2 regions of the Flexivirga sp. B27 genome follow, and region 1 is predicted to be linked to the other one. Evidence: predicted binding sites of a transcription regulator. Region 1 holds the regulator's gene; the other holds the start of a gene.

Evidence for each region. The regulator LexA, encoded in region 1, represses DNA repair genes until DNA is damaged. The targets are predictions, from matches to a motif close to TCGAACANNTGTTCGA.
Region 2: the regulator LexA is predicted to act here: its motif matches at 3,010-3,025, upstream of ACSZL9_RS11440 (DUF222 domain-containing protein).

What each region holds. Positions count from the first base shown of each region.
Region 1 covers NZ_JBPYUM010000001.1:947,519-952,375, forward strand. The annotation lists gene ACSZL9_RS04350 (vitamin B12-dependent ribonucleotide reductase) at 1-1,423, opposite strand, end outside; gene nrdR (transcriptional regulator NrdR) at 1,575-2,063, opposite strand; gene ACSZL9_RS04360 (LysM peptidoglycan-binding domain-containing protein) at 2,333-2,737, opposite strand; gene lexA (transcriptional repressor LexA) at 3,045-3,761, shown strand; gene ACSZL9_RS04370 (NAD-dependent protein deacetylase) at 3,762-4,592, opposite strand; gene ACSZL9_RS04375 (GOLPH3/VPS74 family protein) at 4,633-4,857, opposite strand, start outside.
Region 2 covers NZ_JBPYUM010000002.1:547,653-552,509, reverse strand. The annotation lists gene ACSZL9_RS11450 (hypothetical protein) at 90-446, shown strand; gene ACSZL9_RS11445 (class I SAM-dependent methyltransferase) at 643-1,428, opposite strand; gene ACSZL9_RS11440 (DUF222 domain-containing protein) at 1,524-2,930, opposite strand; gene ACSZL9_RS11435 (MFS transporter) at 3,518-4,857, opposite strand, start outside.

The DNA.
Region 1 (4,857 bases):
GCTCCGCGGACCTCTTGTAGGAGGCACCGGTCAACAGCGAGGTGATCGAGGCTGCGAGCGAGCGGCCGCCCTCGGAGTCGTAGCCGTGGCCGGTCGCCATCAGCAGTGCGCCGAGGTTGGCGTAACCGATGCCCAGCTGGCGGTAGTCACGCGTCGTCTCGCCGATCGACTCGGTCGGGAAGTCCGCGAAGCAGATCGAGATGTCCATCGCGGTGATGACCAGCTCGGTGACCTTCTGGAAGGTCTCGGCGTCGAACGTGTCGTCCTCGCGCAGGAACTTCAGCAGGTTGAGGCTCGCCAGGTTGCACGAGCTGTTGTCCAGCGACATGTATTCCGAGCACGGATTGGACGCGGTGATGCGACCGGTCTCGGGGTTGGTGTGCCAGTCGTTGATCGTGTCGTCGTACTGCAGACCCGGGTCGGCGCACTCCCACGCCGCCTTGTTGATCTTGTCGAACAGGGTCCGTGCGTCGACCTCCTCGATGACCTCACCCGTGTGACGGGCACGCAGGCCGAAGGACGTGCCGTCCTCGACGGCCCGCATGAACTCGTCGGTGACCCGGACCGAGTTGTTGGCGTTCTGGTATTGGACCGACGTGATGTCCTTGCCGCCGAGGTCCATGTCGAAACCGGCGTCGCGCAGCGCGCGGATCTTGTCCTCCTCGCGCGCCTTGGTCTCGACGAACTCCTCGATGTCCGGGTGGTCGACGTCCAGCACGACCATCTTGGCCGCACGACGGGTCGCACCACCGGACTTGATGGTGCCGGCCGAGGCGTCTGCACCGCGCATGAACGACACCGGGCCGGAGGCTGTGCCACCGGAGGACAACAGCTCCTTGGAGGAGCGGATGCGGGAGAGGTTGAGGCCGGCGCCGGAGCCGCCCTTGAAGATGAAGCCCTCTTCCTTGTACCAGCTGAGGATCGAGTCCATCGAGTCGTCGACCGAGAGGATGAAGCAGGCCGAAACCTGTTGCGGCGACTTGGTGCCCACGTTGAACCACACCGGCGAGTTGAAGCTGAACACCTGGTGCAGCAGCGACCAGGTCAGCTCGTGCTCGAAGATCTCGGCGTCGTCGTCGGTCGCGAAGTAGCCGTGCTCCTTGCCGGCCTTGACATAGGTCAGCACAACCCGGTCGATGAGCTGCTTGAGGCTGCTCTCGCGCTGCGGTGTGCCGATGGCGCCGCGGAAGTATTTGGTCGTGACGATGGTCGAGGCGTTCAGCGACCAGCTCTCCGGGAACTCCACCCCACGCTGCTCGAAGATGGTCTCGCCGGTCTTCCAATTCTGCTGGACGACGTCGCGACGCTCCCAGGTCACCTCGTCATAGGGATGCACTCCAGCGGTCGTGAAGATGCGCTCGACGGTCAGTCCCCTGCGTGCGCCGCGCCGTGTGTGCTGGCCGGCGTCTGCCGTGTCGGTCATGTCCAACTTCCTTTCCACCTCAAGGTGGTCGACTCTGCTGCGAGATGTGCGGTGTTGCTGTGTTGCGGTGCCGGCTCGAAGATGCTGAGCGGGATCGACCCGGCGGAATGTGCGATGAGTTCTGCGACGAGACGTTCAGTCCGTCGCCGTGTCAGTCGCCGGCGCGCTGATGATCGGGCTCGACGGCCGTGGGTGGTCGCTCGGCCCGGAGCAGGGTGATCGCCTCCTCGAAATCCTCGAGACCGTCGAAGGCCTGGTAGACCGATGCGAACCGGAGGTAGGCCACCTCGTCGAGGCTGCGCAACGGGCCCAGGATGGCCAGACCGACGTCGTGGGCATCGATCTCGGCGGCGCCCTGCGCCCGGATGGCCTCCTCGACCTCCTGGGCGAGAAGCGCGAGATGATCCTCACTGACCGGACGGCCCTGGCATGCCTTGCGCACACCGACCAGGACCTTCTGCCTACTGAAGGGCTCACTCGCACCTGATCGCTTCACCACGGTCAGGCTCGCCGTCTCGGTGGTGGAGAACCGCTTGCCACAGCTCGGGCACTGGCGGCGCCGCTTGATGCAGGTGCCGTCCTCACTGGTGCGGCTGTCGACGACGCGACTGTCGTCGTGACGGCAGAACGGACAATGCACGACTGCCTCCTACGGGGACGAAGCTCGCCGGCGAACCGGGCGAAAGCTGTGGACGAAGCTGTGGGTAATCGGTGGACGAACTGGGGATGGCGGCCGATGTGTTGTGGACTACATGTGGACGAATGCCATCCGTGTAACTACTACATATAGGGATATTAAGCCGATCGCACCCCAAGTGCAAGACCCGTGAACGCGGGTGGCGAAACCGCTGGTCAGCGGCCCGCGACACGGCGTGTCCGCCCAGATTCCGACCCCGACCCGACGGCCAATCAGTCCGGGAGTTGCAGCTGTCGACCTGCGACCACATTCAGGCCGTTGAGGTCGTTGGCCAGCGCGACCTTGGCCACCGCCTCGGAGGTCTCCATCGACGGGTAGGCACGGTGTGCGATCGCCCACAGGGTGTCGCCCTGCTGGACCGTGACCGTGTGCGTGACCGGCGTCGACGGCGCCGCCCAGGCACGGGCCGCAGCGCCCGCGCCGACGAGCAGCGTCACGACGATCAGCACGCCGAGCAGACGGCGCCCGCGCGCCGTCAACCGCAGGCCGTCCGCCGCCACCCGCACACCGACCGCCGGCCCACCGCCACGTGCCGACGGCCCCGTCGGCACGGCTCGCAGATGCCGGCGCCCTCGACCCGGGTCGGCCGGCGCATCCCACTGCACTGCTGCACTCATCTCTTCCTCCTGAAACTCCGCTGCGATCCGGCGCGCGCCCTGTGACAGACCACCCGGACCTGGCGTCCGATGCGAACAGGCGTGCGATCGCACATCTGTCGGATGTATAGCACGAACGTTCGACCGCGTCGAGACCATCGCCGAGACACGCGTCGTACAGATGTTTGGAAACTGTGTCCGAAACCCATACGCTGTTTTCACGAAGCCAAGGCAAGCACCGACCACCGACAACGGCCGCGGACGCGTCCGTCCGCACCGCTCGCCGATCGCTTCGCGCGAACAGTTCGCCGAGGAGGAGATGACAGCGATGGCACAGGTGCACGAACTTCCCGACCGGACGGGCGAGAGCCTGACTACGCGGCAGCGCAAGGTGCTGCAGGTGATCCGCAATTCCGTTGACCGGCGCGGATATCCGCCGAGTCTGCGGGAGATCGGCGATGCCGTCGGACTGACCAGTCCGAGCTCTGTCGCACACCAGCTGACGATGCTCGAGCGCAAGGGTTACCTGCGCCGCGACCCCAACCGGCCGCGTGCCATGGAGGTCATCGACCCGGACGCGACCGACACCCGCGGCTACCGCGGCGGGTCGAGCGTGCAGGGTGCGCAGGAGTCCGGCATCGACGAGACCGGCCTCGGTGACCAGCGCCCGGAGGCGTCATACATTCCGGTGGTCGGCCGGATCGCTGCCGGCGGCCCGATCCTGGCCGAGGAAGTCGTCGAAGACGTCTTCCCGTTGCCCAAGCAGATCGTGGGCGAGGGCGACCTGTTCCTGCTCAAGGTGGTCGGCGACTCGATGGTCGACGCGGCGATCTGCGACGGTGACTGGGTCGTCGTCCGGCAGCAGCCGACCGCGACCAATGGCGATGTCGTCGCGGCCATGCTCGACAACGAGGCCACCGTCAAGACCTTCAAACGCACTCGCGGCAAGGTCTGGCTGATGCCGCACAACGAGGCCTACGACCCGATCGACGGCGACGACGCAACGATCCTGGGCAAAGTCACCGCGGTCCTGCGCCGGGTCTGATCAGCCGGGGAGGGCGTCGGCCAGCGCGGCCAGCGTCTCGCCCAGCGGCGCGTCGATGCGCACCGACACCTCCTCGTCGGTCGCGCGCGTCCAGCCGTGGGTGACGACGGCGACGGGGATGCCCTCCCGCACAGCCCGCCGGACGAAGCGATAGCCGGACATCACGGCGAGCGACGAGCCGAGCACCAGCACGGCGCGCGCTGACTTGACGGCCGAAAAGCATTGCTCGACAAGTGGTTTCGGCACCGACTCACCAAACATCACCACGTCCGGTTTCAGCAGGTCCGAGCCGCAGACGACGCAGTGCACCAGCCGGAACCCCGAGATCAGCGACTCCGCGATCGCGACGTCGCCGTCCGGGCGCAGCGGCCCGTCCGCCGATCGGTCGAAGTCCGGGTTGGCCAGCTGCAGCCACTCGTCCACGGCGGCCCGGGCATACCGCTCCCCGCACTGCATGCACACCACCTGCTCGAGGCTGCCGTGCAACTCCGCCACGTCCACGGCCCCTGCCGCCTGGTGCAGACCGTCGACGTTCTGGGTGATGATCGGACCGATCACCTGGGCCGCCTGCAGGGCCGCAACGGCGTAATGGCCGTCATTCGGGCGTGCGGAGGCGAACCTCGGCCAGCCCACGTAGGACCGCGCCCAATAACGACGCCGGGCCTCGCGATCGGCGAGCAGCTCCTGAGCGGTCATCGGCTGGAACCTGCGCTCACCGTCCGCCCCGCGATAGTCGGGTATGCCGGACTCGGTCGACAGGCCCGCCCCGGTGAGCGCCACGACTCCCCCGTCACCGAGCAGGTCGGTCAGGGCTGCCAGGTCACGCGCCATCACCGGTCAAAACTCTCACACCGGAGTCTGTCGATCGGCGTCAGCCGCTGATCACGCCGGCCGTCGTGGCAGTCGTGACCGCCACCATCGCGGCAGTCATCGCGTCCTGCGCGCTCTTGACGGCCGCGGCGGCAGCTCCGGCGGCCCAGTCCTGCTCGCCAACTGCCTTGGCGCGCTTCTTGAGTTCGCGACCGGACAACCCGAAGCTGTGGCTGTCGTAGACCTTCGTGACGGCGTCGGCGGCAGCAAGCGGCGCGATCAGACT
Region 2 (4,857 bases), on a different contig from region 1:
GGTCGAAACGACACCCCGCTTCCGTGACCAGCTGAGTCACCACCAGATTGCACGCGCACACCAGTCGCGTCTTTGCCAGGATGCTGCGCATGCCGGAGTCACCAAGCAAGATGGTCGCCGAGTTTCATCACCATGTCGGAGCGGCGATCGCCGCGTCGCCTCGACTCGGCAAGTCAACTGATCTGGATCGGTGCGAGTTCATCGAGGAGGAGGCGCGCGAGCTGCGAGAGGCCGTCAATTCCCGTGACCTGGTCGGCGTCGCCGATGCGCTGGCGGATCGGGCTTACACCGTCTACGGCGCCGCGCTGCACTTCGGGATCGACCTGGATGCGGCGATTGCCGAAGTGCACCGATCCAACATGACCAAGAGCCCTGCCGGGGACGGGAAGGCTGTCAAAGGGTCGTCATACTCACCGCCGGAACTGGCGAGCATCGTCGGGCAGTAGAGCCGCGACTCATGGCGGGGTCGGAAGGTTCCCGTGGTTCCCTTGTCGGTCCAATTGATGACCTGCCGCAATCGCCGTCTCATCGAGCGTGCTCACGCGATCGAACGTCACCTCGCGGCTATGCGCAGGTAGACCGGACTCGTGAAAGGACCGTGCAGGCAGCACGATCTCCCATCGCCGGGCGATACCTCCCCGCTCAACTCTTCCGCAGGACGTAAATGACAGGAACGAAGCGGCCGAGAAATTGATAGGTCGCCCACTGCGTGCTGGCCTCGGTCAGTCTGTAACGCTCCTCGCCATACTCGGCAATCATTCGGTCACGTTGACGCCTCAGCCGTGCGAGTCGCAGGAGGTCGCGCGAGACGAGATGGTCTCTCTCCTCGAGGTATTCGCGCCATCGAGTGCCCACAACGATCTTCTCGGCGATCGTCAGGCCGTGCCGGCTCCAGGTTGCCTCGAGACCGGTCTCGACCATGTTCGCCACGACGTTGCCCAGTGGCTCGTGGATCGCCGCTGTCTCGTCCGCGTCGGGTGGTCCGTTCAAGATGTTCGTGAATGCGATCAGCACGCCGTCGGGTGACAGCAGGTCACTCATCCGCGAGACGGCTCGGTCGAGGTCGGGCAGGACCTCGATCACGTCGCGACACCACACCAGGTCAAACGCTTCCGGCGCGGACTCGTAGGACTCGATGGAGTCCAACTCAGCGCGCAGTGTGCCGCCGAGTCCCGCATCCTCAATCGCTGCCGCCGCGCGATCGATGTGCCACGGCACAGGATCGATCCCCACTCCGGAGAACTCGAACTGCTGCGCCAATCGAACGAGATGCCTGGCATCTCGGCAGCCGACGTCCAACGCATGTCCGCCGCTGACGTGCCGGGCAGTCACCTCGAACAGTTCATCCGGACCGGTCGGGTCCAGATCGAGGTCCAGCCGATCGAAGATCTGCCAGCTCGCCGGGCTGTAGATGTCGGACATCGCCATCCGCACAGTGTGCCCGGATTTCCCGGCGACGAGCACCGCATTTACCCGGTCTGCAACTGACCCCGGGACGTGATCGGTCGTTTGCCTGCAAGTGCTCAGGCCGCGGTGGATCCATGGCCGGGCATGCGGCCGGGTGTCAGGTCCCAGGTAACGCCGTCGGGTTGTATGTCGGCCATGTATCCCTGTCGGTGGACGGTTTGGTGGTGCCGGCCGCACAACAGGGCGGAGTCGGCCAGGGAGGTGTGGCCACCGGCCCACCAAGGCACCACATGGTGCACCTCGCAGAAACCCGGCGGCCGATCACACCCGGGGAACGTGCACCCCTGGTCGCGCAGGATGGCCGCGGCTCGGATCGCCTTGGTCGCCAGGCGTTCTCGCCGGCCCACATCCAGCGGTGCGCTCGGTCCACCCAACACGGCCGGGATCAGATCCGCACTGCACGCCAGCCGGCGGGCTGCGCCGGCATCGAGCGTGTCACCCGTGGCCGTGGTGGCACCGCCGACACCCACGATCAACGCTTCCAAGTCCATCGTCAGCAGCACCGTCGCCGCGCTCGCCTGCACACCACCGTCCCCGGTCGCGGCACGCGCTCCGACACCGACCAACTCCATCAACGCATCCGCCCGACGCTTCCCCGGGGACCGTTCATCCTTCAGAGAGTCCCCACCACCGTTCGCCGATGCATCGTCGTCGAAGCGGAGCCCGAACGCCGCACCCTCACCCGTCACCTCAGCCGTGGCAGTTGCGTCGGCATTTCCAGTGGTGTCAGTGGGTTTCGCAGGTCGCGGCGCCGACTTGGCGTTGATCGCTTCTTTGAGGATCGCCGCGTTCGCCGGGGACAACTCGGCCACCAACCGGGTCATCCCCGTCGCAGTGGTCGACCAGGACAACGACTCGGTGCGTTCGAGTTTCTCGTCATCCTTCGACAGCTTCTCCGGCGCAAACCTGGCCAGGATCCGCCGCGTCAACAACGTCAACCCCGCCGCACCCAAACACGGATCGATCTGCAGGAACCAGCCCAACACCTCGTCACGGTCCGCGGACGGAATCACCGGCGCCACCTTGTCCGCCTGATGCAACGCCGTCCGCGCCGACTCCACCGAACACGACCCGTCGCGCAACGCCGCCGCGATCACGGTGTTCTTCCGGTCCCGGCACTTGTCCGCCACTGCCGCCATCATCCGAACCGACTTCGGCTCCACGGGCACACCATCACCGACATGACCGCCCAACCATTGCGCCGTGGTCGCCGCGTCCGACTCGCGCACCGCGCCACGGTCGGCCGCGTCCGCCGTCACCAACGTCGTGACCTGCGCGGACCGACCGTGCAACCGCAACAACGCGGTCACCAGTTCGCCTTCTTGCTCGTTGCCGAGCTGGTGCACTGCGCCCGGCACCTCGTCCAACACGTGGGCCGCAGCCTGCAGGATCGCGAGCACTTCCTGGCCTCGCCCCGGCGCCGCGGGCGGGGCATCTTCCAGCACCGTGTGCTCAAGGCTCATGCGGCGAATCCCCTTCCCCTGTCAGCGTTTCCGCTCACTTACAGGATACCGGGATTCGGTGTCAATGGCCAGAGTTTTATCGAACACATTTCTAACTACTTTGCCCGAGATCGTTGACCTTGGCGCAAGCATGCGCGGGACCTCGACAGGCTCGGCCGGCTCGACGGACAGGCTCGGCCAGCGCCCGTGGTCTCGATACACCGCCCCCGCTTCGCTCCTCCGGCACTCGACCACCTTGGTGCGGCGATCCGCTCGGCCTAATGCAAGCTGGTCGAGTAGGCGTGCTCACTCAAGTGGTCGAGTAGGCGAGCCCCCTAGGGCGAGCCGTATCGAGACCTCGTGTGTGTCGAGTGCTGGGTCTCGATACACCCTCCGCCGCTCCGGCACCCCACGAAGTTTCTCCCCCGCTTCGCTCCGCCGAATACTTCGCAGGGACCCCGCCTGCGCTCCCCCGGGCACTCGACCAGCTTTACTCAAGCTGGTCGAGTCGAGCTGGCACTGATCGGGCCCGACGGTCCGACCGGCACCTTCACGAGCGACGAGGGCCCCGTTCCGTGGTAGAAGATCCGAGCTGCGCGGCGCCGGCCTCATCGATGCGGCCGGCCGCCGGCCAGCATCCCCGCAACCAGCCAGACGCCAGCGCCGAGCACGAAGCAGCACGCCATACGCGAGCCGGCGCCGGGCGCACTGGCCGAGCCGGCGATCACTCCGAACAGCGCCACCCCGAACGACGTGCCGATCTGCCGCGCGGCGTTGTTCAGCCCGCCCACCACCCCGCTGTATGACGGCGCTGCCGCCATCGATGTGGCGACCAGCGGCATCACCAACATGCCGAGAGCTACCCCCGTGAGCAGCATCCCGGGGACCAGGGGCAGCAGCGAGTGCGGAGCACGCCATACGCCGAGTGCGAGGATGACCTGACCCGTGATGCCCACCGCAAAACCGCTGCGCACCAACAGTTCTGGACGCATTCGCACCATCCAGCGACGCCCCAGCAGCGGCACCAGGGTCAGCGGCGCGAAGATCGGCAGCGTCGCCAGCCCGGCGGCGAACGCGTCCCGACCCTGCACCGCCTGCAGCAGGAATGCGAGCACCAGCAGCGACCCGTTGCCGACCAGATTCATCCCGAGCGCACCGACGCACGACCGCATCAGCGGCCCGTTGCGCCACAACGCGCGCGGCACCATCGGCGCAACTGCACGCCGCTGACCGATGACGAACGCGAGCACACCGATCACCGCCCCTACGACGAAAAGTGTTGCGGTCCAAGTCGATCCAGCTCGGCCGAACTCGATGAGCCCGGCGATCGCACACGCGAGCACCATCGTCGACGACAGCGCGCCGAACCAATCCAGCGGATGCTCCCGCCGATGTCCCATCGGCAACGCCCGCGCCCCGAACACTGCGGCCACGACCACCGGCAGATTGAGGAGGAAGATCAACCGCCAGCTGCCCACCCCGATGAGGGCACCACCGACCAGCGGACCGACCGCGACAGCCGACCCGGACACACCCGACCAGACCGCGATCGCGCGTGCCCGCTGCCCCGCGTCGACCCAGATCGCAGTGATGAGAGCGAGACTCGCCGGCAACATCGCAGCTGCGCCCACACCCTGCACCACCCGGCCGACGACCAGCACCGGCAAGCTCGGCGCGACCGCGCAGGCGAGAGATCCGACGCCGAAAGCCAGCAGTCCGGAGACGAACGCACGGCGTGAACCCCATTTGTCCGCAACGGTTCCGGCGGTCAGCAGCAGTGCAGCCAACGGCACCGTGTAGCTGTCCACCACAGCCTGGGCGCCGGACGTGCCACCGCCCAACCCGTGGTCGATGCTCGGCAACGCGACGTTCACGATAGACACGTCGAGCAACACCAGGAACATCGCCGCGCACAGAACCACCAGGAGAGGTCCCTTGGTCCGTCGCG